DNA from 2 places in the Synechococcus sp. R6-5 genome. Region 2 is predicted to be linked to the other one. Evidence: riboswitches for the same ligand, from Rfam matches in the RefSeq annotation. Region 2 holds a riboswitch; the other holds the start of a gene.
The links. A riboswitch is a leader RNA that binds a small molecule or an ion and turns the genes downstream of it on or off. The one in region 2 is predicted to bind cobalamin.

Region 1: linked by a shared signal. The riboswitch ahead of NW818_RS04710 (sirohydrochlorin chelatase) and the one ahead of NW818_RS02870 (TonB-dependent receptor plug domain-containing protein) in region 2 are both predicted to bind cobalamin.

The regions. Positions count from the first base shown of each region.
Region 1 is NZ_JANSHV010000077.1:1,380-14,714, reverse strand. It holds gene fabD (ACP S-malonyltransferase) at 1-16, opposite strand, end outside; gene NW818_RS04745 (beta-ketoacyl-ACP synthase III) at 21-1,022, opposite strand; gene plsX (phosphate acyltransferase PlsX) at 1,009-2,112, opposite strand; gene hmpF (pilus motility taxis protein HmpF) at 2,342-4,069, opposite strand; gene trpC (indole-3-glycerol phosphate synthase TrpC) at 4,333-5,253, shown strand; gene NW818_RS04725 (DUF5340 domain-containing protein) at 5,319-5,558, shown strand; gene NW818_RS04720 (heavy-metal-associated domain-containing protein) at 5,618-5,812, shown strand; gene NW818_RS04715 (heavy metal translocating P-type ATPase) at 5,925-8,240, shown strand; cobalamin riboswitch at 8,368-8,504, shown strand; gene NW818_RS04710 (sirohydrochlorin chelatase) at 8,537-9,577, shown strand; gene NW818_RS04705 (hypothetical protein) at 9,675-10,568, shown strand; gene NW818_RS04700 (PAP/fibrillin family protein) at 10,565-11,176, opposite strand; gene NW818_RS04695 (L-threonylcarbamoyladenylate synthase) at 11,231-11,944, opposite strand; gene NW818_RS04690 (hypothetical protein) at 11,963-12,337, opposite strand; gene obgE (GTPase ObgE) at 12,398-13,335, opposite strand, start outside.
Region 2 is NZ_JANSHV010000051.1:72-11,651, forward strand. It holds partial or broken gene NW818_RS02820 (hypothetical protein) at 1-142, opposite strand, end outside; gene NW818_RS02825 (Fur family transcriptional regulator) at 296-730, shown strand; gene NW818_RS02830 (thioredoxin domain-containing protein) at 778-2,883, opposite strand; gene NW818_RS02835 (GNAT family N-acetyltransferase) at 2,990-3,493, opposite strand; gene NW818_RS02840 (SRPBCC family protein) at 3,567-4,034, opposite strand; gene NW818_RS02845 (DUF502 domain-containing protein) at 4,329-5,105, shown strand; gene NW818_RS02850 (TIGR03792 family protein) at 5,102-5,491, opposite strand; gene aroA (3-phosphoshikimate 1-carboxyvinyltransferase) at 5,488-6,822, opposite strand; gene rsmH (16S rRNA (cytosine(1402)-N(4))-methyltransferase RsmH) at 7,071-7,970, shown strand; gene NW818_RS02865 (hypothetical protein) at 8,147-8,695, shown strand; cobalamin riboswitch at 9,025-9,177, shown strand; gene NW818_RS02870 (TonB-dependent receptor plug domain-containing protein) at 9,219-11,189, shown strand; gene NW818_RS02875 (DUF1636 domain-containing protein) at 11,291-11,580, shown strand, end outside.

The sequences.
Region 1 (13,335 bases), on a different contig from region 2:
TCCAGGCAACGGTCATTAATTCATTTCCCCCAACGAAACACAATCGCCCCCCAGGTAAGGCCGGCGCCAAAGCCCGCCATCACCCCCAGATCGCCGGCGCCAAAGCGTCCCTGCTCGATCCAAGTGGCCAAGGCAATCGGCACCGAAGCGCCCGAGGTGTTGCCGTAATGCTCTAAGACGCTGGCCACCCGCTGCGGATCCAGCTGCAGGCGCTTGGCTACTGCATCGAGAATGCGCTGGTTGGCCTGATGAATAAAATATCCCTGTACTGCTTCCGCCGGGATCCCGGCCCGGAAGAGAGCCTTCTCGATAACCTCCGGCACCGCCTGGACGGCGAACTTGTAGACCTCGCGGCCATTCATGGTGATGGGGCAGCAGCGATACTGCCCCACCTGCAGGGATCCCACCAGGGGCTTGGCCTCTGTAGCCATGGACAAGCTGAGCAGCTGGCTGCCACTGCCATCGCTGCGCAGCTCAATGCTGAGGATCCCGCCGGTTTCCCCCGCCTCCAGAACCACCGCCCCGGCCCCATCTCCAAACAAGACACAGGTGGTGCGATCTGCCCAGTCCACCGTACGGGAGAGCACATCCGCCGCCACCACCAAGGCCCGCCGGTACAGCCCGGTTTGCAAAAACTGCGCTGCCGTGGCCACTGCAAAGACAAAGCCCGTGCAGGCTGCCGTCAGATCAAAAGCCACCGCCCGCGTTGCTCCCAGAGCTGCCTGCACCTGAGGGGCCGAGCCAAACCGATCGACACCGGTGGAAGTGGCCAGCAGGATCAAATCCAGGTCTTGAGGCAAGATCCCGGCCTGAGCCAAAGCGGCCTTGGCTGCCTGGACCGCCAAATCCACCAAGCTCAGCTCAGGGGGCAGAATGCGCCGCTGACGAATGCCGGTGCGGGGCCAGATCCATTCGTCGGAAGTTTCGACGATCTGGCCGAGATCGTCGTTGCTCAGGCAGGGATCCGGCAGGGCAGCCCCTGCCCCCACCAGCCGCACGGTCGGGAGGCTATGGCTGGGCATCTTCCACGGGTTCGGGACAGCGGGAGGAAGTCCTTTCCAGGGATCCCAACGGCAACACTTCCGGGCCAGAGCCAGAGTAGACCTGAAGGGGCCGGGTGCGCCGCCTGGGGTTGGATTCAGGTTCGCGAGGGTCAACCATTTCCGCCTGCAGCCGCTGTAGGATTTTCTGTTCTGCCGCCTCTTTGGCCAAACGAATGGCATGGTAAACCATCGCCGCCTTGGAGCTGCCGTGGGTAATCACGCAGATGCCGTTGACTCCGAGCAGCAAAGCGCCGCCATACTCCACGTAGTCCATCCGCCGCTTCACCTGTTTTAGGTTGGGTCGGAGCAGCCAGCAGCCCAACTTGCCGCGCCAACCGCGGGGCAGCTCCTCCCGCAGCACCTGGGTGATCACCTGTCCGACGCTCTCGGCAAACTTGAGGAGGGCATTGCCCACAAAGCCGTCACACACCACCACATCAAACTCCCCGGTCAGCACATCCCGCCCCTCGGCATTGCCGGCAAAATGGATCCCTGGCAATTGGGCCAGGCGCTGGTGGGTGGCCAGAGCCAAATCGTTTCCCTTGTTGGGCTCCTCGCCGATGTTGAGCAGGCCCACCCGCGGCTTCTCGATCCCCAGCACGCACTGGCAGTAGAGGGATCCCATGCGGGCAAACTGCTCCAAAAAGCGGGGCCGGCAATCCACATTGGCCCCCACATCCAGCAGCAGCACCGGCTTGCCTTTCAAAGTGGGCAAAAGAGCGCCAATGGCCGGGCGATCGATCCCTGCCAGCCGGCCCAAATGAAGGTAGGCCGCAGCCATCGCTGCTCCGGTATTCCCGGCGGCCACCACGGCATCCGCTTGGTTGGAGCGCACCTGTTGCATCGAGATGTTGATGGAGGCTTTGGGCTTTTTGCGCACCATCAGCGGCTCTTCCGCCATGCCCACATCCTCTTCGGCAGGCACAATGGTGATCCCAGCAGGCAAGGGTTGGGGCAGAAAGGGCTTGAGGGAATCTGGACGACCGACTAGTGCAATCCCGACCCGGAGCTGCCGATGGGCCAGCAGGGCGCCCTTGATGATCTCTTCGGGAGCGTAGTCACCCCCCATCGCATCGACCGCAATTCGCACAAGCTGACCTCACACTGGAATATCCTTGGCAACTGCAAGCAGGAAGCGGGGCAAAACGCACTAACCTCTGCAGTCCCCTCGCCCGAGAATTGGGAGCCCCAGTGGCTGCAGGGTGCTAGCGAATTTTACCAGATTTGTTTTCCTCAATTAAGGCCGTAGTTCCCCTTGCGCCGGTTCTCCCCACCCCCCACAGGAAACGTGAACTCCCTCACGCCTGCGTGAGGGCAGCCAAGAGAGAGTGTACCTGCTGGACGTGGTCGCGTGCGGTGGAGTTTCTGGCTTGGTGTTGGCTCAGCTCCGTCTCCAACTGCGCCAATTCTCCCGCCAACGCTGCCCACCGATCCCGCTCTGGGTAGAGGGTGGCCTGCAGGTGATTCAGGCGACCCCAGGTTTCTGCCATGGCCTGGGCGCGCGCCCGCAGGGATCCCTCCTCTTGCTCCAGGTGTTGCCACTGCTGCTCCAATTCCTGCCGTTGGCGGGCGAGCTGCTCCTGCTGAGAAGGCAAGGACGATTCCAGTTGTTGAATGAGGGTTTGCAGACGACCTTTTTCTTGGAGAAGATCCTGCTTCTGGCTGCCGATCTGTTCCAGGAGCGGCCCAATATCGACCTGAACCGGGGCAGCAGCTTGATTTTGCAGCTGTCTAAGGCGGGCTTCCTGGCGGGTCAACTCTTCATACTCTCGCTGCAGGTTTTTTTCCTGAGGCAGCAGGGCTTCTTCCAAAGCACTGCAGGCAGACTGGGCATAGTCGATATCCATCTCGATGTCAAACCGCTCCTCTGGAGAGGCGCTGGCCAGCCGCTCTTGCAGCTCCCGCAGGGTTTGCCGGTTTTGCTCCAGTTCGGCCCGCTGCTGGCTGACCTGGGCCGCCCGCTGCTCGTAATCTCGGCGCAGTTGGCTGACCAAAGCCGCCAGCTCCTCGACCGAGATCGCCGGCTCCCCAGCCCTGCCGTTGCTGCTGCCATCGACGATAAAGTCGTACTCCTGCACCAGACGAGAGGCTTTCTGGTATAGGCTCTCTTGAGATTGCAGCTGCTGGAGAATCCTCTGCAGGTGCTCTTGATGGGCTCGCAGGGATCCCCGTCGAGTTTGCCACTCTGCTTGGCTTTGCTCCAGGGATTGTCGGGATCCCCACCAAGCGGTGTGGCGTTCTTGCCAAGCGCGGTAGTCTCGATCCAGCTCGTCTTGCCGGGCCTGGGCCTGCTGACGTTCTGCTTCCAGTTGGGCAATCTGTTGATTCAAGTGCTCCTGCTGCTGCTGAATGTGGCTTTTCAAGCTTTGCAGAAGCGCCAAGGGATCCCCAGCCGGATGTAGAGTCTCCTGGAGCTGCTGCACCAAAGCCTGTAGCTGCGCTGCTTCTGCCTCCCCCAAGCGGCTGGAGCGAGCTTCTTGCAACTGGGCTTCCAACTCTTGCCGCTGCCGATTCAGAGCTTCCCGCTGCTCTCCGATCAGGCGCTGTTGTTCAGCTAAGTAAGCTTGCTGGGCTGCCAGTTCCTCTTTGAGGCTGTCCAGAAGTTTGCGATCTTCCTCCACACTCTTGTATTGCTCATACAGCCGCTGCACCTCTTCTTCCTGGGCTGCTAGCTCCATCTCGCGGCGGGTAAGCTCATGCGCCTGAAAGGTGAGGGACTGTTTCCAAACCTCGATCTCCTCTTCCTGGCTGCGGGCTCTGAGCTGAAGTTGGCTGAAGTTTTGCAGATAGGTCACCAGTTGGCGAGCGGCTTCGCTGATGCGGGCGACCTGACGGTTGCCGGAGATTTCCGCCAGCACCAATGACCCATCCTTGAAGCGCCCAGCCTCCTGGGCGATGCGGCCTTCCAAGGTAATGGATTCTTCGTTCACGGCCACCCAGGTATTGTCCTGCTGCTGCTTGGCCAGCAATTGCAGAGACGACTTGGCAAATCCAATTGGCTTGGATAGCTCTGCTAGGTACAGCACGCCTGAACTCCTCTAAAACAGCATGGACAGCACCAGCCTTGACCCCACCGAGCCACTGCCCCTGGCCGGGGAAAAATGGACGGCCGCCAGAACATGGCTCGCCGAGGCGCATAAAGACTACACCACCTTTCTAGACTCAACCATAGGGTAAAAAAAACGCCTTCGCCAGATGAGTTTTGGGGATGCCTGGGGTAGCTATTCAAACCGGTGGCGGAGCACTAAGGTAGTCTAGGGTGTGGTGTAGAGTTGTGTTCGGGGGTTGTATGGAGCTGCAAGGTGAGCCGCTTTCTGTTCGTCGGCGTTCTCCTGCCCCGCCGGTGGTCGTAGCCTCTCAGGTGTACCAGACAACAGCGCCGGAAGCCAAACCGCGCCACATTTTGGAAGCGATCGTCTGGCACAAAGAACAGGAGGTGGAGCGCCAACGGGAGCAGCTTCCCCTGAAGCAATTGCAACGGCAACTGGATCAAGCCCCGCCGGTGCGGGATTTTGTGGCGGCCCTCACCCAGTCGCCTCACCCTATCTCTGTGATTGCCGAGGTCAAAAAAGCCTCCCCCAGCCGCGGCATCCTCCGGGATCCCTTTGACCCGGTAGCCATTGCCCAGAGCTATGAGGCCGGTGGGGCCAGTTGTCTCTCGGTGCTGACGGATGAGCGGTTCTTTCAGGGCAGTGGCGAGTATCTGCGGCAGATCCGTCAAGCGGCAGGGATCCCCATCCTCTGCAAGGAGTTCATCCTCTACCCCTACCAAATCCTCTGGGCCCGCAGCCTGGGGGCAGATGCGGTGCTGCTGATTGCCGCCATTCTCTCGGATGCGGACTTGGGCTATTTTCTCAAGCTGGTTCGGCAATTGGGCATGGCAGCTCTGCTGGAGGTGCACACTTCCCAAGAGTTGCAGCGGGTGTTGCGTTTGCCCCAACTGCAAGACTCCAGGGGGCAGGTGCTCATTGGCATCAACAATCGCGATCTGAGAACCTTTGCGGTGGACTTGAACACAACGCGCGACCTGTTGGCCGCCCACTCGGATCTCCTCGGCGAGCTGCCCATTGTCAGCGAGTCCGGCATCCATACCCCTGCCGATTTGCAGCAGTTGCGGGCCTGGGGGGTGCGCTCTGTGCTCGTGGGGGAAGCGCTGGTGACCCAGCCGGATCCCGGCCAAGCTGTGCGCCACCTGTTGTCATCTCAGTGAATGAGAACCCTCCATCATATGGATCTCTGTTAAGAACAATGGATCTCTAAGGATTGCTCAGACCGATGAAACGTATTCCTGTGCCGGCTCACATCCACTACGAATTTCTGCTGCGGGTGTTGGAGCGGCAAACCTTTCCGGCAGTAGAGGAACAGGATTTTGGCAACCGAGGCCGCACGCAAGAGCTGATCAACTCCCTGCGCAAAGCCCTCACCCAACAGGTGCAACTGGAGGAAGAGTGGCGACAGCGGGGCTATCAGGTGGACTACCGCTGGAATATGGACGAGCCTCAGCCTCCCTCTTGACCTTCCAGCCCACTGTAAGGTTTAGCATCCTTTCAGTGGCATTGGGGGGGGTTTCCAAGATGCAGGTTGTTTTGACGGTGCCCAAGCTGGCCTGTGGGGCTTGCGTGGACACCATTGCGCAAGCGGTGCGGCAACTGGATCCCCAGGCGCAGGTGGAAGGGGATCCCAAAACCAAACAGGTGCGGATTACTTCTGGGCGGTCTGTGAGCGATTTGCGGCAGGCCCTCACCCAGGTGGGATATCCCCCGGCCTAGTCAATTTTGGGCCGGGAACGGTCGGGCGTCTGTTTTGAATTTCTGTACAGATGGCTGCCTTCGCCCTGCCCAGGGTGGAGAGTAGCTGTCGTTTCATCAACAAGGTGTTGCCATGTCTGCCCATAAAGGGTCATCGGGTGCACTATCGGCCTCTGCGCCTTCTCCTGAGGGCACTTGGCAGTTGGCCCTGCAAGGGATGAGCTGTGCCTCCTGCGCCCGCAGCATCGAACAGGCCCTCGCTCAGGTGCAGGGGGTGTCCCACGGATCAGTGAATTTTGCCAGCGAGCAGGCCACCGTCAAAGGGGATCCCAGGCTGGTGGATCCGCAGGCGCTGATTCGGGCGGTGGAGCGGGCGGGGTATCGGGCGCGCCTTATCCAGGAGGATTGGCAGCTGGACGATCTGTCGGATCCAGAGCGGATCGCCCAACGGGCCGCAGAACGGGAACTGAAGCTCAAGGTGGCGATAGGGGTGGGCATCAGCACGGTGCTGGTGATCGGATCCCTGCCGATGATGCTGGGGATGGACATCCCGGGCTTTCCCATGTGGCTGCACAATCCTTGGTTGCAGTTGCTGCTGACGGCTCCGGTGCAGTTTTGGGTGGGCAGGCATTTTTACCGGGGAGCCTGGGCTGCTTGGCAACGGCGTTCAGCGGATATGAACACGCTGGTGGCCTTGGGGACGAGCGCGGCTTTTTTCTATTCTGTTTTCCCAACGGTTTTCCCCGACTATTTTCACCGGCAAGGACTGCACCCGGATGTCTATTATGAGGTGTCGGCGGTGGTCACCACCTTGATCCTGGTGGGTAAGTGGATGGAGCAACGGGCCAAAAGGCAAACCTCTGAGGCCATTCGCAAGCTGATCGGGCTGCAACCGAAAACGGCGAGGGTAATCCGCCATGGGGTGGAGCAGGATATTCCGATTCGGGAAGTGCAGGTGGGGGATCGGATCCGAGTGCGCCCCGGAGAGAAGGTGCCGGTGGATGGGGTAATCCTAGAGGGATCCTCCACCCTCGACGAGTCGATGGTGACCGGCGAGAGCCTGCCTGTTGTCAAATCGGCGGGGGATGAGGTGATTGGGGCAACGCTGAATCGGACGGGCAGCTTTGTGATGGAAGCGCGGCGGGTGGGCAAAGACACAGTTCTGGCCCAGATCGTGCGCTTGGTGCAGGAAGCTCAGGGATCCAAAGCTCCGATTCAACAGTTGGCGGATCGGGTCACCTCCTGGTTTGTGCCGGCGGTGATTGGGGTGGCAGTTCTAACTTTCGTGCTCTGGTGGGTGTTGGCGGACAACCTGACGCTGGCCTTGGTGAACACGATTGGGGTGCTGATCATCGCCTGCCCTTGTGCGCTGGGGTTGGCAACCCCCACCTCGATCCTGGTGGCCACGGGACGAGGGGCAGAATTGGGGATCCTGGTGAAAAGTGCCGACAGCCTGGAATTGGCCCACGACTTGCGCACGGTGGTCTTGGACAAAACCGGCACCCTGACCGAAGGTCGCCCTACCGTCACCGATATTTGGGCTAATGGCTCCTCTCCCCTGACGGTGTTGCGCCTGGCAGCGGCAGTAGAGCGGCACTCGGAACACCCTTTGGCCCAGGCGGTGGTGCAGAAAGCCGAAGCCGAAAAAATTGTGATCCCTCCTGCCCAGCATTTTCAGGCAAGGATAGGCAGTGGGGCAGAAGCCTGGGTGGAAGACCAGTGGATCCGCATCGGTCGGCTGAGCTGGCTACAGGAGATGGGGATCCCCTGGGATCCCTCTTGGTCAGAGCGGGTTCAGAATTGGGAAAGCCAGGGCAAAACGGTGATCGGCGTAGCCCAATCCCAGAGCCTGGTGGGGCTGTTGGCCATTGCCGATCCGCTTAAACCCACCTCTCCTGAGGCAGTGCAACAGCTGCAACAGATGGGTCTAGAGGTGATCCTGCTAACCGGGGATAACCCCACCACGGCCCAAGCGGTTGCTCGGCAGGCAGGCATTCAGCGGGTAATTGCCCAAGTCCGTCCGGATCAGAAGGCAGCTTACATACGCAGCCTAAGACAACCGCGACGGCGGGTGGCGATGGTGGGAGATGGCATTAACGATGCTCCGGCTCTGGCAGAAGCTGATGTGGGGATCGCCATTGGTACAGGTACGGATGTGGCGATGGCCGCCAGCGATATTACCCTCATGTCGGGAGATCTGCGCGGAGTCGCCACTGCCATTCAACTCAGCCGGGCCACCCTCAACAACATCCGCCAAAACCTCTTCTTCGCCTTTATCTACAATACGCTGGGGATCCCGATTGCCGCTGGGGCGCTCTATCCCTTTACAGGCTGGTTGCTCAACCCTATGCTGGCGGGGGCAGCCATGGCCCTGAGTTCCGTTTCGGTGGTCGCCAATGCCCTGCGCCTGCGACACTTTCGAGCCCACAGACCGGCAGGCCGGCGTTAGGCCCTCTCCCAGGGGCAAGGGGGATTAGCGCGGCAACAGTTTTGCTGCCCTTTGAGCATGAGTCTGCCGTACCGCTCATGCCTCAGGGCTATCTTCTGGCAGACAAGGACATCCCCCCAGGGGGCTTGGTGAACGACAAGCGGCAAGCTAACCTAAAAGGCTCAGGCAGACTGGGGAAAGCGCGGTGCAAGTCCGCCACTGTGACGCAACTGTGATGGGATCCCTCCCTCAGCCAGAACACCCACCTGCCGTTGTCCTGTACCCCTTGCGATTCACAAGGAACGGAGTTTTTTGTGTTGAATACCCTCAGTGTTTCCCCTCCCCTTTCGGTTGGGCAGCTTGCTTCTCCTTCATTGCCCCTATTGCTTATCGGCCACGGATCCCGCGACCCCCAAGGGCGGCAAGCCTTTCTGGAGCTAGCCCAGGCTTACCAAGCTCTCACCCCCCATCGACCGGTGATCCCCTGCTTTCTGGAGCTGACCCAGCCAACCATTGCCCAGGGGGTAGAGCAGTGCTTGGCCCAAGGGTGGCAGGAGATCGTGGCCCTGCCGCTGTTGCTGTTTGGGGCCCGCCACAACAAGTTCGATGTGACGATGGAACTGGATCGCCTGCAGGCCCTCTATCCCCAGTTGCGCATTCATTACGGTGGGCCGTTGGGGATCCGCATCGAGATCCTGCAACTGCTGCGAGACCGATTGGCTGCTCTGATAGCTGCCCAACCGCGGCGGATCCCAGAGGCAGAAACCGTGCTCCTATTTGTGGGTCGCGGCTCCAGCGATCCTGAGGCCAATGCCGAAGCCTGTAAACTGGCTCGGCTGCTTTGGGAAGGATCCGGGTTTGCCGCTGTGGAGACCTGCTTTATCGGCATTACCCATCCCCGCCTGCCTGTGGGGTTGGAGCGGGCCTTGTCCTGGCATCCGCGCCGGGTGATCGTGCTGCCCTACTTTCTGTTTACGGGGGTGTTGGTGAAAAAAATCGAGGCGGCAGTGGAGAAACAACGACAACGACAGCCGGAAATCGACTGGCTGATGCTGCCGGAATTGGGCCTTGTGGATACGGTGCTGCACAGCCTGCAGCAACTGGAGCAGGAAGCCCTGCAGGGCCAAACCCCGATGAACTGCCACCTGTGCAAGTTTCGCCTGGCCGTGAGCGCAGAGGTTGGAGCTGGATCCAGCCATCACCACCCTCACGAGCCTCATGACCACCATCACGGGCACGGATCCCATCACCACCCTCATTCTCACCATCACCCTCAGCACGGCCACACCCACGCAGCGGCTGGGGATCCCTGGGCCCAATTAGAGGGCTACCACCAACGGGCATGGCAGGTGCCCTAAGAGGGAAACAGAGGCTGCTGGCGGGATAAACTGAGTGCAGACAGGCCATTTTTGAACCTGGTTTTCCCGCTCTAGCGGTTGTGATGACGAAAAAACGATGATGCTCTCCCGCTCCTCTTGGGTTTCAGGTGCCGCTGCCGCGGGGAGCGGGATCTTTGTTTTCGCCCTGGTGGTGGGGCTGCTGGATCAGATCCTGCCCACCCTGCCCAAGGTTTCCCTCTCCCTGGCCGGGATCCCTGGGATCCTGGCTGCCGCTGGGGCCTCCTATGGGGCCTGGCGGGTGGTTCAGATGGGTCTGCAGTCGGGCTCCTGGACTGATTTTCGGGCCTCGCTGGTAGCGGCTCTGTCTCCCTTTGATCCCGCCGATTATGGCGGCAACCCTCGGCAACCCGAGGAGGATTCTCTCCCTTTGCAGTCGGTTGACGAGGATCCTCAAACCCAGATCCGCGATCGACAAATTCTTGATCAAGCTGAGCAGCAGACGGAAACTGAAACCGAAGTAAGCGAACACACTCAAGTAAGACTGCAGGGCGAGCAGCACCAGGATCAAGCTTCGCAGGCCAAGGCCCAACAGTTGCAGCCCCTACAAGAATTGTCATCACCTTCTTCCCCAAGCCCTGAGTCGGCAAAACCCACACCAGAGCCAGAGCTCAACCAAAAACTTCGCCAACTCCAGATGCAGGTCGCCACTCTGAAAATAGAACTGGAACTCCAAGAAATCCAACTGCAGCAGTTGGAGGTGAGGCGGACTCGGCTTCAGCAGCAGAAGCAGAAACTCAAGCACGTTCTGCGTCGCACGGCGTCCGAAAATCAAAGGCTGCGCTTCTTACAGGAGCAAAAAGCCCGGCAACTGGAGCAAACTCAGCAAGAGCTGCAAACTTTGCGAGAGTCCTACCGCGCCTTGCAAGTTCTACAGGAAATAAGCTCCACCCTAACCCAAAACCCATCTCACGAAAGGGCGGAAACGGAGTCCTCTGGATCCTCCGACTAGCCGACCCGCTTTAGAACAAATACACTCCCCTCGCTGCCCCGACCCAGCCGCAAGTCTTCATCCAAATAGGTGATATCCAGCCAACCCGTTGGCTCGCGGCGGCGGATATCGATTTGAATAGCCGGGATCCGCTCCGGAGCCCGCTCGAGCAAATCGAGAAAACTCTCGATCTCGTAGCTCATCAAAGCTTGGGATCCGAACACCAATCGCTCGAAAATCACCCTCACCCGGCGCTCCGATTCGGGGTAAAAGCGCGCTGATACAGCCAAGACTCCCCGTGGCACCCAAGCCTCCAGCCAACCGGATCCCTGGATCTCCGCCACGTTGAAGACCCGTCCAGCCTTGGCCCGAATACACTGGTAGATCTCGCCGGTGGTCAAAAAAGGCAACTGTGCCAGCCGCAGCAGAGCTGTGCTCGTGGTAAATAGGGTGAGCCAGTTCCCCTCCAACCCTTCAGGAGCCGATGTTGGCTTGGGGGTGGGGTTGAGCGCTTCTAGGACGGCAATTTGAGACAAAATCTGGGCTTTTTGGTCAGGGGAGACTTTCCGGCCCCGGTCGGTTGCCTCCAGCAGGTGCAGCAGAGCCGATTTTTGCTGAGCCAGGGCCATGAGCACACTCCAAGGCATCAACCCCATTTTAGAGAACGCCAGATCCGGCTGCCCTCAACCGTCTTCTTCTACGGGTTTCAGATTTAGATCTGCCACCTGCTCATACCCCAGCCCGGCCCGCACCACCAGCGGCTCGGATCCCGTCAAGTCAATTACCGTAGAGACCTTGGCCCGACGGGGGGCATCGTCATCCAGCACCAGATCCACCTGTTTTTCCAACTGCCGCATCTCTTCAGCCGCAAAGATCCCACCCTCATCCCAGGGGTCGCTCTCCCACTCCCAGGCTTGCCCAGAACTTAAGTCCAGGGATCCGACGGGATCCCCCCCCAGCTTGGCAGAGGTGGAGACAATTGGATTGCCCAACTCTTCCAGCAAAGCCTGACAAATGGCCGAGTCGGGCACGCGGATGCCGGTGGTTTTCCGTTTGGGCTCCATCACCAACTTGGGCACCAGCTTGGTGGCCGGCAACAGAAACGTAAACGGGCCCGGGATCAGCCGCCGCATCAGCCGATAGGCCGAATCGGTTACCTGGGCATAGTGGGCAATGCGTGAGAGAGAAGGGCACAAAAAGGTAAGAGGCTTGTCGTTGGAGAGCTGCTTGATACGGCGTACCCGCTCCACTGCTTGTTTGTGGGTCACATCGCAGCCAATGGCATAGACTGTATCGGTGGGGTAAAGCATCACCGCCCCCTCCCGCAAAGCCGCCGCAATCCGCCGGATGGAACGGGCCTGGGGCTGTTGCGGATGCAGCTTAAAGTACTCGGCCATCGGGCAGATGGGAAGAGGTCAAGACTGGGAGCAGCTACCCCCCAGGGGGTTTTCCACAAGAGGGCGGGGGGTCGGTGGCACCGACGCGGGCGGGGATCCCTGAGATTCGGGCCAGTCCTTCAGTTGTTGCATCAGGGCTTGGATGTGCAGACGGGGCAGATAGGGCCAGTCGCCGGCTTCTTCCAAATCCTGAAGCACCCGATACAGAGCTTGACGGGTATTGGGCAAAGACTCCCGAAAGGCACCTTCCAGGATCGCGCGGTGCAACTCCTCCAGCAGCCGCAGGAGCATCAGCAGCTCCACACACGCTCCCGCCCTCGCCTGGGCCGCCTGTTCAACAGCCAACATGATCTGACGCAAATCCGGTGGCAGATCCTCCGCCGAGATATACATAGCCACTCGTCTCTGGGTTCTGGGAAGGCAGGGGCTTTCCTATTCTAAGATTCTTCTGCCCTAGGACTGGATGGATTTTGCCCCCACAAGATCCAACTGCGCAGGCTGTTGGGATCCCCGACCCAGGCACTGCCACACCCGCTGCAAGAGGGCATCCAGCCCCTGCTTGGCAATCGCAGAAATGGTCACCACCGAAGTGCCGGCAGCAGCAGACAGCCTCTGGGCGCGCTCGGCAACCTGCTGGGGATCCAGAACATCGATCTTGTTCAAAACCAGGATTTGTGGCTTATCGATTAACCCGTGGCCGTAGGCGCGCAGCTCCTGCTGAATAACCTGGTAATCCTTGACGGGATCCGCCGCCGTGCCATCCACCAAATGAATCAGTACCCTGGTACGCTCCACATGGCGCAAAAACTCATGGCCCAGCCCCACCCCCAAGTGCGCCCCCTCGATCAGCCCCGGAATATCGGCAAACACCACCCCATCTCCCGATGGATGGGGCACCACCCCCAAATTGGGCTGCAACGTGGTGAAGGGGTAGTCAGCAATCTTGGGCCGGGCAGAGGAGACCACCGAAATCAGAGTGGACTTGCCCGCATTGGGCAGGCCGACAATGCCCACCTCGGCAATCAACTTCAGCTCCAGGCGCAGGCGCACCCGTTCTCCCGCTTCGCCCTTGGTGAATTGGCGGGGGGCGCGATTGTGGTTGCTCAAAAAATGGGCATTGCCTAAGCCGCCTTTGCCCCCACGGGCTACCAGCAATTGATCCCCCTTGCCCACCAGATCGCCCAACAATTCCCCCGTCTCCGCATTGAACACCACAGTACCGCAGGGCACCCGCACCAGCCGATCCGCACCACTGGCCCCGCTGCGATGGTTGGGCCCCCCTTTGGCCCCGTGTTCCGCCTTGATCACCGGTTGAAAGCGAAAATCCAACAGAGTTTGCAGGCCGGGATCGGCCACCAAGATCACCGAGCCGCCCCGCCCGCCATTGCCGC
Region 2 (11,580 bases):
TGGCCCAATAGGCTCCTGCCAATCCACTGCTGCTGGCCAACCCCAACAAACCCAGAATTACCTTGCGCCGCTGCATGATCTTTGCCCCCAACACTCCAGCGGTATTGTAGAAAATCAAAAGGCTGATGTTGGGCTCTTCCATCTGCGCACGGCCTGAACTCGGCTCGAAGATGGCTATGCGCGGCAGCTCTTGTAGAGTTCGGGGTGTTTTTTGAACAACTGTTGACGCACAAATGCTACCTTGGTAGAGATGAGCAACTACCTATCTCAGACTCGGTATGACTTGAGGTTTTCCATGCCTCGCCCCTTGGATTCTTTGGAAGCTGCTTTGGAACGGTGCCGGGAGTGCAATCTGCGTTTGAGCCGACAGCGCCGTTATATCCTGGAGCTGCTGTGGCAGTGTGGCGAGCACCTCTCCGCCCGCGAGATTTACGATCGCCTGAATCAGCAGGGCAAACCGATTGGCCACACGTCCGTTTATCAAAACCTGGAAGCTTTGGCCAGCCACAACATTGTCGAGTGCTTGGATCGTGCCGATGGGCGCCGCTACGGCAACCGCACCCATCCCCACAGCCACGTGAACTGTCTGGATAGCAACCGCATCTTGGATGTGGACGTGGAGCTGCCGCCTGAACTGCTGGCCCAAGTGGAGCAACAAACGGGCACCCGCATCCAAAGTTACCGCATTGAGTTTTTTGGGGTGGAAAAGCCTGCGCAGTCCCAGCCGTAACCTTGGCAAAGGGATCCCTGCTGTCCTGGGAAAAAATTGGGCAAAGGTCAGTAAGCCCGGTTTTGGCCTTTGGTGATTTGCGACTGGATTTGCTCGAGAGAACTGGCAGGGGCCAGGCATTTGTTGCCCCAGCACACCAGCCCTAGAGCTCCTTCCGGCAGAGGTTCGGCTTCGGTGGGGAGAGCAAAGACGGTGGTGGGCCAAGATCGTTGCTGAAAGGCGGGAATGGAATCGGCCTCCAGGGTGACTTTCACCCAATTGCTGTACCAATCCAGTCCGGCAAAAAGGCTGGGGCAGGTGCGCGGCTGGGTGCTCATGATGTGGGCAAAGGTTTTCAAGGCCTGCTCTGCCCGCTCCAGGTAGTCCAGATCTCCAGTGAGGGCGGCAAGGCGCACCAGGTTGGCAATGGCCACCCCATTGGCTGCAGGGGTAGCGTTGTCCTGGAACTCCTTCTCTCGCACCAACAGCTCAGGGGCACTCTGGGCATCGCTGACAAAGTATCCCCCCCTGGCCGGATCCCACAGTTGCGCATCCATCTCCTGCTGGAGCTGGAGGGCAGCCTGCAACCAGTCTTGAGGGGTGGGATCCCCCACCAGGGGCAGGCAGGCTTGCTGCAAGTCCAACAGGGCCTTGATCAGCAGGGCGTAATCTTCTGACTTGGCGGGCACCTGAGCTGTGCCATCGTAGTTCAGGCGCAACAGGGATCCGGTCTCAGGGTGGCGCTGCTGGCTGAGGATGAATTGGGCAGCCCGCAGAGCGAATTGCAGATAGTCTGCGTTGCCGAACACTTGATAGGCCCGCGCCAGGCCGGAGATCATCAAGGCGTTCCAAGAGACGATCATCTTGGTGTCGGTGACAGGTGGGATTCGCCCTGGCCAGGATTGCAGACGGGCCGATTGGGCATCCACTGCCGGAGGGAAGGGAACTCGTCGATCCGCAGAGCCATAGCGTGCCTGAAACAGATGGGTGGTCAAGGCGGCTTCAACTTCTGGCGGCAACGTCCCCCCCTGTTTGCGCTGCAAGACGATGCAGCCGGGCCGATCAGGGAAATTGCCCCCCGGAGACAGGTCAAACGCCTGCTGCAAGGCGCGGAAGGTTTCTTCCCCCAAGAGCTCCTGCAGCTCTTGCCAGCGCCAGACGTAGAACTCTCCCTCCTCTGGCTCTCGATCTTCTGCCCGGGCAAAGCTGTCGGCATCTTGAGCGGCGTAGAAATACCCGGCAGGGGCGGTCATCTCTCGCGCCACCCACTCCACCGTCAGCCGCACCGCCCGCTCGATGGCCGGATCTTGGATACCGTGCGCCCACAGATCGGAGAGAAACTCTAGGATCTGCCCGTTGTCGTAGAGCATCTTTTCAAAGTGGGGCACCGTCCAGGTGGGATCCACGGTGTAGCGGTGAAATCCGCCGGCCACATGGTCGAAGATCCCTCCCAGCACCAAGGCCATGCCTCGCTCTTTGGCCCGTTCCAGAGCGCTCTGCGAGCCGGGGATCCCTTCCGGTGGGTCGAAGCGGGCTGAGCGCAACACCAACTGGGCGTAGGGCATCATGGGAAATTGCTGCACCGCCCCGGCATTGGAGAGCAAAGGCTGGATCTTGGGGATCCCAGAGCGCAGCAGGTCGGCGGGAATGTGGTCTTCCGGCACTAAGTCGCTGAGGGTGGTCAGAGCCGTCAAAATCTGGCCTTTCATCTCCTCTATTTTTTCCTTTTCCTGCCGGTAAAACTGCAGGATGCGCTGCAGCAAGGCCAGAAACCCCGGGCGGCCAAAGCGGGGCTCTACGGGAAAATAGGTGCCAGCATAAAAGGGCACCAGGTCATCGGGCGTGAGGAAAACATTGAGGGGCCACCCCCCCTGCCCGCTCATGAGCTGCAACGCCTGCATGTAGATGCTGTCGAGATCCGGCCGCTCCTCGCGATCCACCTTGATGGGCAAAAAATGGGCATTCAAAAAGGCGGCAATTTCAGGGTTGGAGAAGGCCTCGCCCTCCATGACCGTACACCAGTGGCAACTGGAATAGCCGATGGATAGGAAAATCGGCCTATCCTCGGCCCGGGCTTTCTCCAGAGCTTCTGGGATCCAAGGCCACCAGTCCACCGGGTTCTCGGCGTGCTTGCGCAAATAAAGGCTGGAACTTGTGGCGAGGCGATTGGCCATGAGTACACCCTCTCACCCTTTTTGCTTTTCAGGCTAGCGCGTCCTCCTCCCAAGGCAGAGCCAACCCACTGTTGTTCAAGATACACTCACCCAGGATCCCTGTCGGTCAAGCCTGCTCCTGCTCGGCAGCCGGGACTAAAAACTCCAGAGGGCGCCCGTGTAAAACCAAGGTGGTGCTGGGATTTTCCACAAAGCCGATTCGCTCGTAAAAGCCACGCTGATGGGTTGTGAACAGGTAGATGCGCTCCACCGACTGCAGGTGGGGATGGCTGATCAGGGTTTCCACCAACTTGCGGCCAATGCCCTGACGTCGGTAATCGTGATCAACCACGATATCCCAGAGGACAGCTCGGTAAACCCCATCGGAAGTGGCGCGGCCAAAGCCAATCAGGCGCTCCCCATCCCAGGCGCTGACCACCGGATGGCTGTGGGCAACGGCCCGCTCCATCTCCTGCCGCTGGCGATTCTGCGCCCAAAAGGCATTGCGGTTCAACAGCAGGAGAAGTTGATCCAGATCCAGCTCGCCCCGCTCCAGAGAGAAGCGAATGTTGCGGTTGTCCACCGGCTGACGAGAGAGGGCAATGACAGGCTCAGGAGAGGGATCGGGCATGAAGCGGCCTTTGCAGTGGCGAGGGTTGACAATGGGGAAGGTCGGCGAAACACTTGGGCCTGACGAACGGAGACTAGCTGGCCGAGGCATTGTCGGCGGTTGGCCCCGCATGCTCTAGGGCATAGGCTTTGAAGCGCTCCAGATCCGCCTGGATGGTGCTCTCCACCACTTTGCCCACAAACAGGCCATCCAAGATTTTGCCGAGGATCCCCGGGAGCTTGTAGGCCACCGACAGCTTCACAATAGTACTGCCTTTGCGGTCGTAAAAGCGCAGCGCGCCCCGATTGGGCAGCCCCTCCACCGAACTCCAGCCGATGTGTTGGTGTTTCACCACCGTATGGGTGCGGGAGATCCAACTGAAGGTGAGGCCGCGGGTGTCCAGTGTCCACCGGGACAGCTCCTGATCCAGCAATTCCACCGAGCGGATCCACTTCATCCAACGGGGCATGAGGGTGAGGTTGGCCCACAAATCCCATACCTGCTCAATGGGAACAGGCACCTCCACCTGACAGGTATGCTCTAGCCAATCTGACTCTGACATAGGGCCTCCCACGCAACACCCAGCAGAAACACAAACCATCCAGGGGCTTGGCCACAACGCCTCGGGACGGGATCCCTGCCTTTACAAAATTTTATATCGACCTAAGATAGCATTATCGGCCTGATGAAAGTTTGGGGCTCTGCGCTTTTTGGCAGCCCGGTTTCTTTTTCGAGCAAGTTGCGGCTGCCCCCCATGAGGGCAACGCAGAAGGCAGGTATCATGATTGCCATCTGCAAGCTCCACTTGCAAGGGTTCGATGCATCCACTCGGTTGACTCGACGGGACGACCTCACCATGGTTTCACAATGGAAACAGCATCTTAAGAACTACTTCGTGGCGGGGTTGCTGGTGGTGATCCCTCTGGCAACTACCATTTGGCTGACGGTGGAGGTGGCCACCTGGAGCATTGGCTTTCTGACCAGCATTCCGAAGCAGTTCAATCCCATCCAGGGTTTGCACCCGATCTTGATCAACCTCATCGATCTGGCGGTGGGCCTGTTGACGCCGATTGTGCTCATCCTGTTGATTGGCTTCATGGCCCGCAACATTGTCGGCCAGTGGCTGCTCAATCTCAGCGAACAGTTGCTCCATGCGATTCCGGTGGCGGGGCTGGTGTACAAGACCTTGAAGCAATTGGTCAGTGTTTTGTTTGCCCCCAACAATCAGCGCTTTCGGCGGGTGGTGCTGGTGGAATATCCCCGACCAGGAGCTTGGGCGCTGGCCTTTGTGACGGGCACCATTCAAACTCCCATTCGGCCCGATGGGCCGCAGCGCTCCCTTGGCCTGTTTGTGCCCACCACCCCCAATCCAACGACGGGCTGGTACGCCATTGTGCCGGAAGACCAGGTGGTGGAAGTGTTCATGCCGGTGGAAGATGCTTTTAAGATGCTCATTTCCGGCGGCATTGTCACCCCTGAGAGTTTTGAAGCGGGGCTGCAGCGGCGAGAAGGAGCTTTGGCCGTGACCATGCCCAGTTTGCGGGAGCTGGTGGAGCAGGAGCGGGTGGCAGGATCCCCCAGGGCTGACTCGGTGGGCTCTGAGGTAGGTTTTGAGACTGAAGGGATCCCTTAATCCTGCTTTCCTGTCCCTGCAGAAGGGCCGGGCTGCCAGAGCTGGTATTCTTTGGCCTGTTCCAAGCGCACATAAAAAGGCCGCATTTGCCGATCCAATGCCTCCACTTGCTCGGGGGAAAAGACTTTCCAATCAGCGCGGCTGGCCCAGCGGAGGATGAGGTGGACAAGTTCGGGATCCTCTTGATCCAGCCAAACTTCTTTGCCCAGAAAACCCGGATGCCGACGCAGGGCGGATCCCCAAACCCGCTCGTCTTGCTCAAGAAAGGCTGCTTGCCCACCGGGAGGAACCCGGAAGCAGAGATGTTCGATGGCGATAGGGCCGGGCGGGCTGGGGCAGGTCGACATAGGAGCAGAGGCGGCAAAGTTAAAGATGGGCCCTCTCAAGACTCCAGGGGGGAAGCAGTCAATCGTTGCAGGGTGGGAATGAAGTCGGGGTAGGAGATGCGGGCACAGTCGGCTCCCCTGAGGAGGGTGGATCCCTGCGCTCCTAGAGCTGCCACCATCAGGCTCATGGCGATGCGGTGATCCTCGTGGCTGTCGACCTCGGCCCCGTGAAGAGGGATCCCTCCCTTGATTTCCAGGCCATCGGGATATTCAGTGACCTGGGCTCCCATGCGGCTCAGCTCTTGGGCTATGGCAGCCAGACGGTCGCTTTCTTTGACCCGCAGCTCTGCGGCATCGCGAATCACGGTGATCCCCTCGGCAAAGGCAGCCGCCACCGCCAAAACCGGGATCTCGTCGATCAAGGTGGGGATGAGATCGCCGGCGATGGTGCAGCCGCGCAAGCGGGCCGAACGCACCCGCAGATCTCCCAGGGGCTCGCCGGCCATTTCCCGGCAGTTTTCAATTTGAATATCGGCCCCCATCTCCTGCAACACCTGCAGCGCACCGGTACGGGTGGGGTTGAGGCCCACATCCCTTAGCAGCAATTCGCTCTCGGGCACAATGGAGGCGGCCACCAGCCAAAAGGCTGCCGAGCTGATATCCCCCGGCACCTGAACTCTCTGGCCCACCAGGCGGGATCCCCCCACCACGGCCACGGTTTTTGTTTCCGGATCCACCTGAATGTTGGCCCCGAAGGCCCGCAACATCCGTTCCGAGTGATCCCGAGAGAGAGCCGGCTCGGTGACTTGGGTGGTGCCTTCTGCCAGCAGGCCCGCCAGCAAGAGGCAGGATTTTACCTGCGCTGAAGCCACCGGGGAGCGGTAGTGAATGCCCTTCAGGGATCCCCCTTGTACGGCCAAAGGTGCCAAGGTTCCACCGGCCCGTCCCCAAATGCTGGCCCCCATCTGCCGCAGCGGTTCTACCACCCGCCCCATGGGCCGCGAGCGCAGGGAGCGATCGCCGGTGACGGCAAAAAAGCGCCCGGCCTGGCCAGCCAGGATCCCCAGCATCAGTCGCAGGGTGGTGCCGGAGTTGCCGGCATCCAACACGTCTGCCGGTTCTTGCAGCTGGCCCAGGCCAACTCCCCGAATGCGAACACACTCGCTGTTGAGCTCCGAAATATCTGCCCCCAGCGCCCGAAAACAGGCTGCCGTACTGCGGGGATCCTCTCCCAGCAACAGCCCTTGGATGGTGGTTTCTCCTTCGGCCAGGGATCCCAGCATCAGGGCGCGGTGGGAAATGGATTTGTCGCCGGGGATGCTCACTTGGCCGCGCAGGCCCTTGGCCGACGAGAGAGTGAGGATATCGGTAGAAGAAGAGTGAGTCAACACAGCAACCCTGACGGCAGACTTGGCAAAAGCGGCAGCAGTCTCATCATACTCAGAGCGGGACTCGCGCCCCAGAGATTTTGCCGGGGATCCCAAGACAGCCTGTCTTTTGACGGCCACCCCTCTTTTCTCAGAGGATCACCTTAACAACATGGATTCCTCGGTCGGGGCCTGGCCTCGGCCTTTTTTTTTTGCAGATACTGAACTTTGTAGCAGCAGAAATAGAACCCCCGCAGACCGTGCTTGGCAAGGTGTATCAACACGATTCCGTTTTGACCGAGGAGGTGATGGCCTACCTGCAACCCCAGGGGGGCGGTATTTTTTTGGATGCGACGTTGGGAGGGGGTGGGCACAGCTTGGCGCTGCTGCGGGGGGGAGCTGCCCGAGTGGTGGGGTTGGATCGGGATCCGGCGGCTCTGCAGGCGGCGCAAGCGCGTTTTGCAGCAGAAGGGATCCCCGGCAGCCGCATCCAACTGTGGCACCTCAATTTTGCCGATTTCGATCTGCAGCAGCACGGCTTTCGGGATGAGCAGGGGCAGGGGATCCCCTTCGATGGCATCGTGGCCGACTTGGGGGTGAGTTCTCCGCAACTGGACTGTCCTGAGCGGGGATTTAGCTTTCGCGGGGAGGGGCCGCTGGACATGCGCATGGATCCCAGTACAGCTCAGGAGACTGCCGCCGATTGGGTTAATCATCGCCCGGTCGAAGAGTTGATCGAGATTTTCACCCGTTACGGCGAAGAGCGATTTGCCCGCCGCATCGCCCATCACATCGAGCAGGCTCGTCCCCTCGCCACAACCACTCAGTTGGCCCAGGTGGTTTGGCAGGCAGTACCTCCGGCAGCTCGGCGAGGCCGCATCCACCCGGCCACCCGCGTCTTTCAGGCGTTGCGCATTGCCGTGAACCGAGAACTGGAGGCTTTAGAAACCTTGCTGGCCCAAGCCCCCACTTGGTTGAAACCCGGCGGCAGGTTGGCCGTAATCAGCTTCCATAGCCTTGAAGATCGCCTGGTGAAATGGGCCTTTCGCAGGGATCCCCGTTGGCAGGTGCTCACCCCCAAGCCCTTGTCCCCTTCCGAACTGGAACGGCAACGCAATCCACGGGCCCGCTCTGCCAAACTGCGAGTGGCTGCCCGCAGCAGTCAGATGTAGGTTTAGGTTGGTTCTCCCGCTCTCAAGAGATCGGCTACCGTGAAGCGGACAGCTGTCCTGCTGAGGCCGGGAATCGGGAGAAGGGGGTTGCTGTTGGGGGGCGCGGGGAACTAGGGTGAAGCGGAACCGGCAGTCCTGCACCGTCGGATCCCTTGGTGTGTGTGAGGTTAAGCCCTATGGTTAGCCAGCCTTTGAACGCAGGTCTTGATCGTCCCAAGAGCCCTCGTCGCCACAGACAGCCTTCTGCTCTGAGCCGACCCCTCTCCGGTACAGTTCAAGCCAGCCGCACCCAACCTTTGGATTTGAAGTTGAAATCAGCCCATCCTCGCAGCCAGCATCTTGCTTGGGCAGAACACCTAGCCTGGTGGAAGCAAATCTCCACAGGGATGGCTATCCTCTCCGGCGTTTCAGTGTTGAGCCTTTACAGTTGGACTGTGCATACCCAAAGCCGGTGGAGCCAGCGTTACCAGGTGTGGCAGCAGATGCAGCGCAACGAACGACAGTTTCTGCTGACTCAAGAATCCATTGCCAATTCTCTGCGGGAAATTGCCGACCGCTCCGAAATGGTGCCGCTGGTACCGGATCGGATGATCGAGGTGCCGATTGCCTCTCCCAGCCAAGTTGAGCCGGATCCAGCCCACCAGGCAACGGCTTTGCCGGAAAGAGCGCTCCGCGCCGCTCACGCGACCGAAAAAGCCCCTCTTTTCTATCCGGTTGGGTACTAATTCATACGGATCCCGCCCATGACGGCTAGGCCAGCGTCCCCATCTTGCTTTCCCAAAAGCTGTGGGTCTTGTGAAGTCTCAGCGTATCTCTGTTCTCTAAAAGGCTAAGGGATCCCTGGGCCTCGCGATCTGGAGTAGCAGCGGGCTATCCTTCAACTGCTTACAAAGCAGTGAAGAAATCTGGCCTAAATGGGATGTGGCCCATCCGAAGCCCTGGGATTGCCGTTGGGATCCCGTTCACCCCTGGGGATGACATCCCCCCTGGCAGGATAGGAACTCCAGAGCAGGGGATGTATGATGCCTAGCACGGCTTTTTCGGAGCAATCGCAGAGAAAGCTGTACCGACAGGTTGTCCTGGGGATCAGCCAGGGCATGTAAAGGGGAAAGTCCGGTGCAAATCCGGCGCTGTGCCGCAACTGTGATGGGCTTGGGCTAGACCCATGCCCTCAGTCAGGATGCCCGCCTGCGGTTTTGGCTCGCATTTCTTCCGCGTCGCACGGAATCAGGAGCTTCAAGAAAGAAAATGAATCCCATTCTAGGTCTCAGCCTGGCGCTGGGGGGCTTTGTTTTGGGGATCCCAGCGTGGGCGCAGCCGGCGGCCTCTTCACCTTCAGCTCAAGAGGTGTTGGAAACCGGTGTTAGCGCCGAGATTTTAAATCAACCCGTCACCACGCCTTTTCGTCGCCCCGGCTTGCTGCGGGATTCTTCCCGCCCGGTTTACGTCATTACCCGCCAGCAAATTCGAGAGCAAGGGGCAAGAACGGTTCAGGAGGCCCTGCGCTACCTGCCCGGGATCCTCAGCGACGGCACAGCAGGAACCCAGTTGGGAGCCCTTAGCTCCCAGTTTATGCGGGGAGGACGAACGGCCCAGGTGTTGGTGCTCTTGGATGGCCGCCCCATTAACGACCTGGGCTTTTTTGGCGGGTTCGATCTGTCTCAGATCACTACAGATGTGGTCGAGCGTATTGAGATCTCTCCAGGTGGGGGCTCCACCTTATACGGCTCCGATGCCGTTGGCGGGGTCATCAACATCGTGACGCTGGATCCAAAGCCGAGATCCGAGACCGTGCTGGAAGCGGCTATCGGCAGCTACGGCCTCAATGAGCAAGGGATCCAAAACCGCGGCCAAGCGCAGGATCTGGGCTGGGTGGTCAGCTATCGCCGTCTGCAGAGCAACAACGACTTTCCCTTTGAAATTAGGCGTTTGGGCAAAGCAGGCAGGCGGGAGAACTCGGCAGTGGAGTACCACAACCTACAAGCCAAACTCACCTGGCAACTGGCAGAAGGCCAGGTCCTAACCGGAAATGCCCTTTATCTCAATAAAGCGTTTCAGGTGCCTGGCAGCACCGAGTTTCCCTCCCCCGATGCAGTGCAAAACACCAACGACCTGCTGTTAGATCTCAGTTGGCTGTGGGATCAAGAGAGGGGATCCCTGCAAGCTAGGGTATTTTTTGACGACCTCAACTATCGCTTCAGCGCCCCACAAAGCCAGGGATCCCGGGATGAGATCCTGCGAACGGGGTGGGGATCCCAACTGCAATACACCTGGAAGGCTGCTGAAAACCTGGAGCTTACTCTAGGAGCGGATTACCGATCCATTTCAGCTCGCAACACCACCTTCTCCTTTGCCAGGGGATCCACCAATGTCAACTACGACAATACCGTGAACCAAGGGGCCCTCTTTGCCCGCCTGGATTACAAGCCACAGCCCAACTTTTATCTCAACTTAGGTGTTCGCCAAGATTCGAGCAATCTGGTCAACGGTTCGGCCACCTCTCCTGCCGCAGGGATCCGCTGGGTTTTGGCAGAAGGCACCACCCTGAGGGCCAATTATGCCGGCAGCTTTCGCACCCCCTTGATCTCAAACTTATTCTTTCGTTTGCGGGGCTTTTTTGAGGTAGATGGGAACCCCAATTTGCGCCCGGAGCGGGGAGAGAGTTTTGACATTGGCCTGGATCAGGCTTTGGGAGATTTTGGCCTACTGCGCTTGACCTTTGCCCATAACCGCATCCGCGATGGCATTACCTTTGTCAGCACTGGCCCGCGCAGGGGAACCTACGAAAACATTGAGCTCGTGGAATACACGGGCTTGGAAGCAGCCCTGGATTTGCGATTGGGGGAAAACTGGACTCTTTTTGCCAACTACACCCTAAACGATCCCATCATCCGCTCGGCGCTGGATCCCAAAGCGGTTGGCAAACAGCTAGCCTTCGTGGGAGCAGACAGCTTCAACCTGGGCCTGAGCTACCGCGATGCAGAGGATCGGTATACCTCAGTTTTCCTGCATCACATTGGCACTTTCTTTACCAACAACGCCAATACCCAATCTCTGCCCGGCTACACCAACCTGGCTCTGCGGGGAGGGATCCCAGTAGCAGAAAATCTCGCTCTCGAGGTGGGAGTCGATAACCTGCTGGATGAGCAATATGAGGTTTTCCCCGGCTACCCCGGAGTGGGTCGCACCGTTCGGCTCAATCTGAGAGGCCAATTTTAAAGGCTTAGCCATTTCGCTCACTGCTTGACCACTCGCTTAGATATTGAGATCATTTCCCCTTCTTCATCGCGCCCTTTACAGTCAAGTCTGGATTGCAAGTTATGCCGGTATCAAGCAGCTCTGTGTCTCAATCAACTTCCCAGTTGCCAGTTCAAGCTGGCAGCGCTGCTCAGCAACCCAGCGGTCATTATCTCTGGGTTTGCATCACCTGCGGATCTCGGTGGGTTAACGGCCAAAAAGAAGGGACTAGCAAGGGAGAAATGCTGCTGTCTGCCCTGCAATCCCAAACCCTCCACCCCCAACTAACTCTAAAACCAGTTGCCTGTATGAGCGCCTGCAGCCATGCTTGCGTTGTTGCGTTGGCAGCACCTCAAAAGATGACCTATGTTTT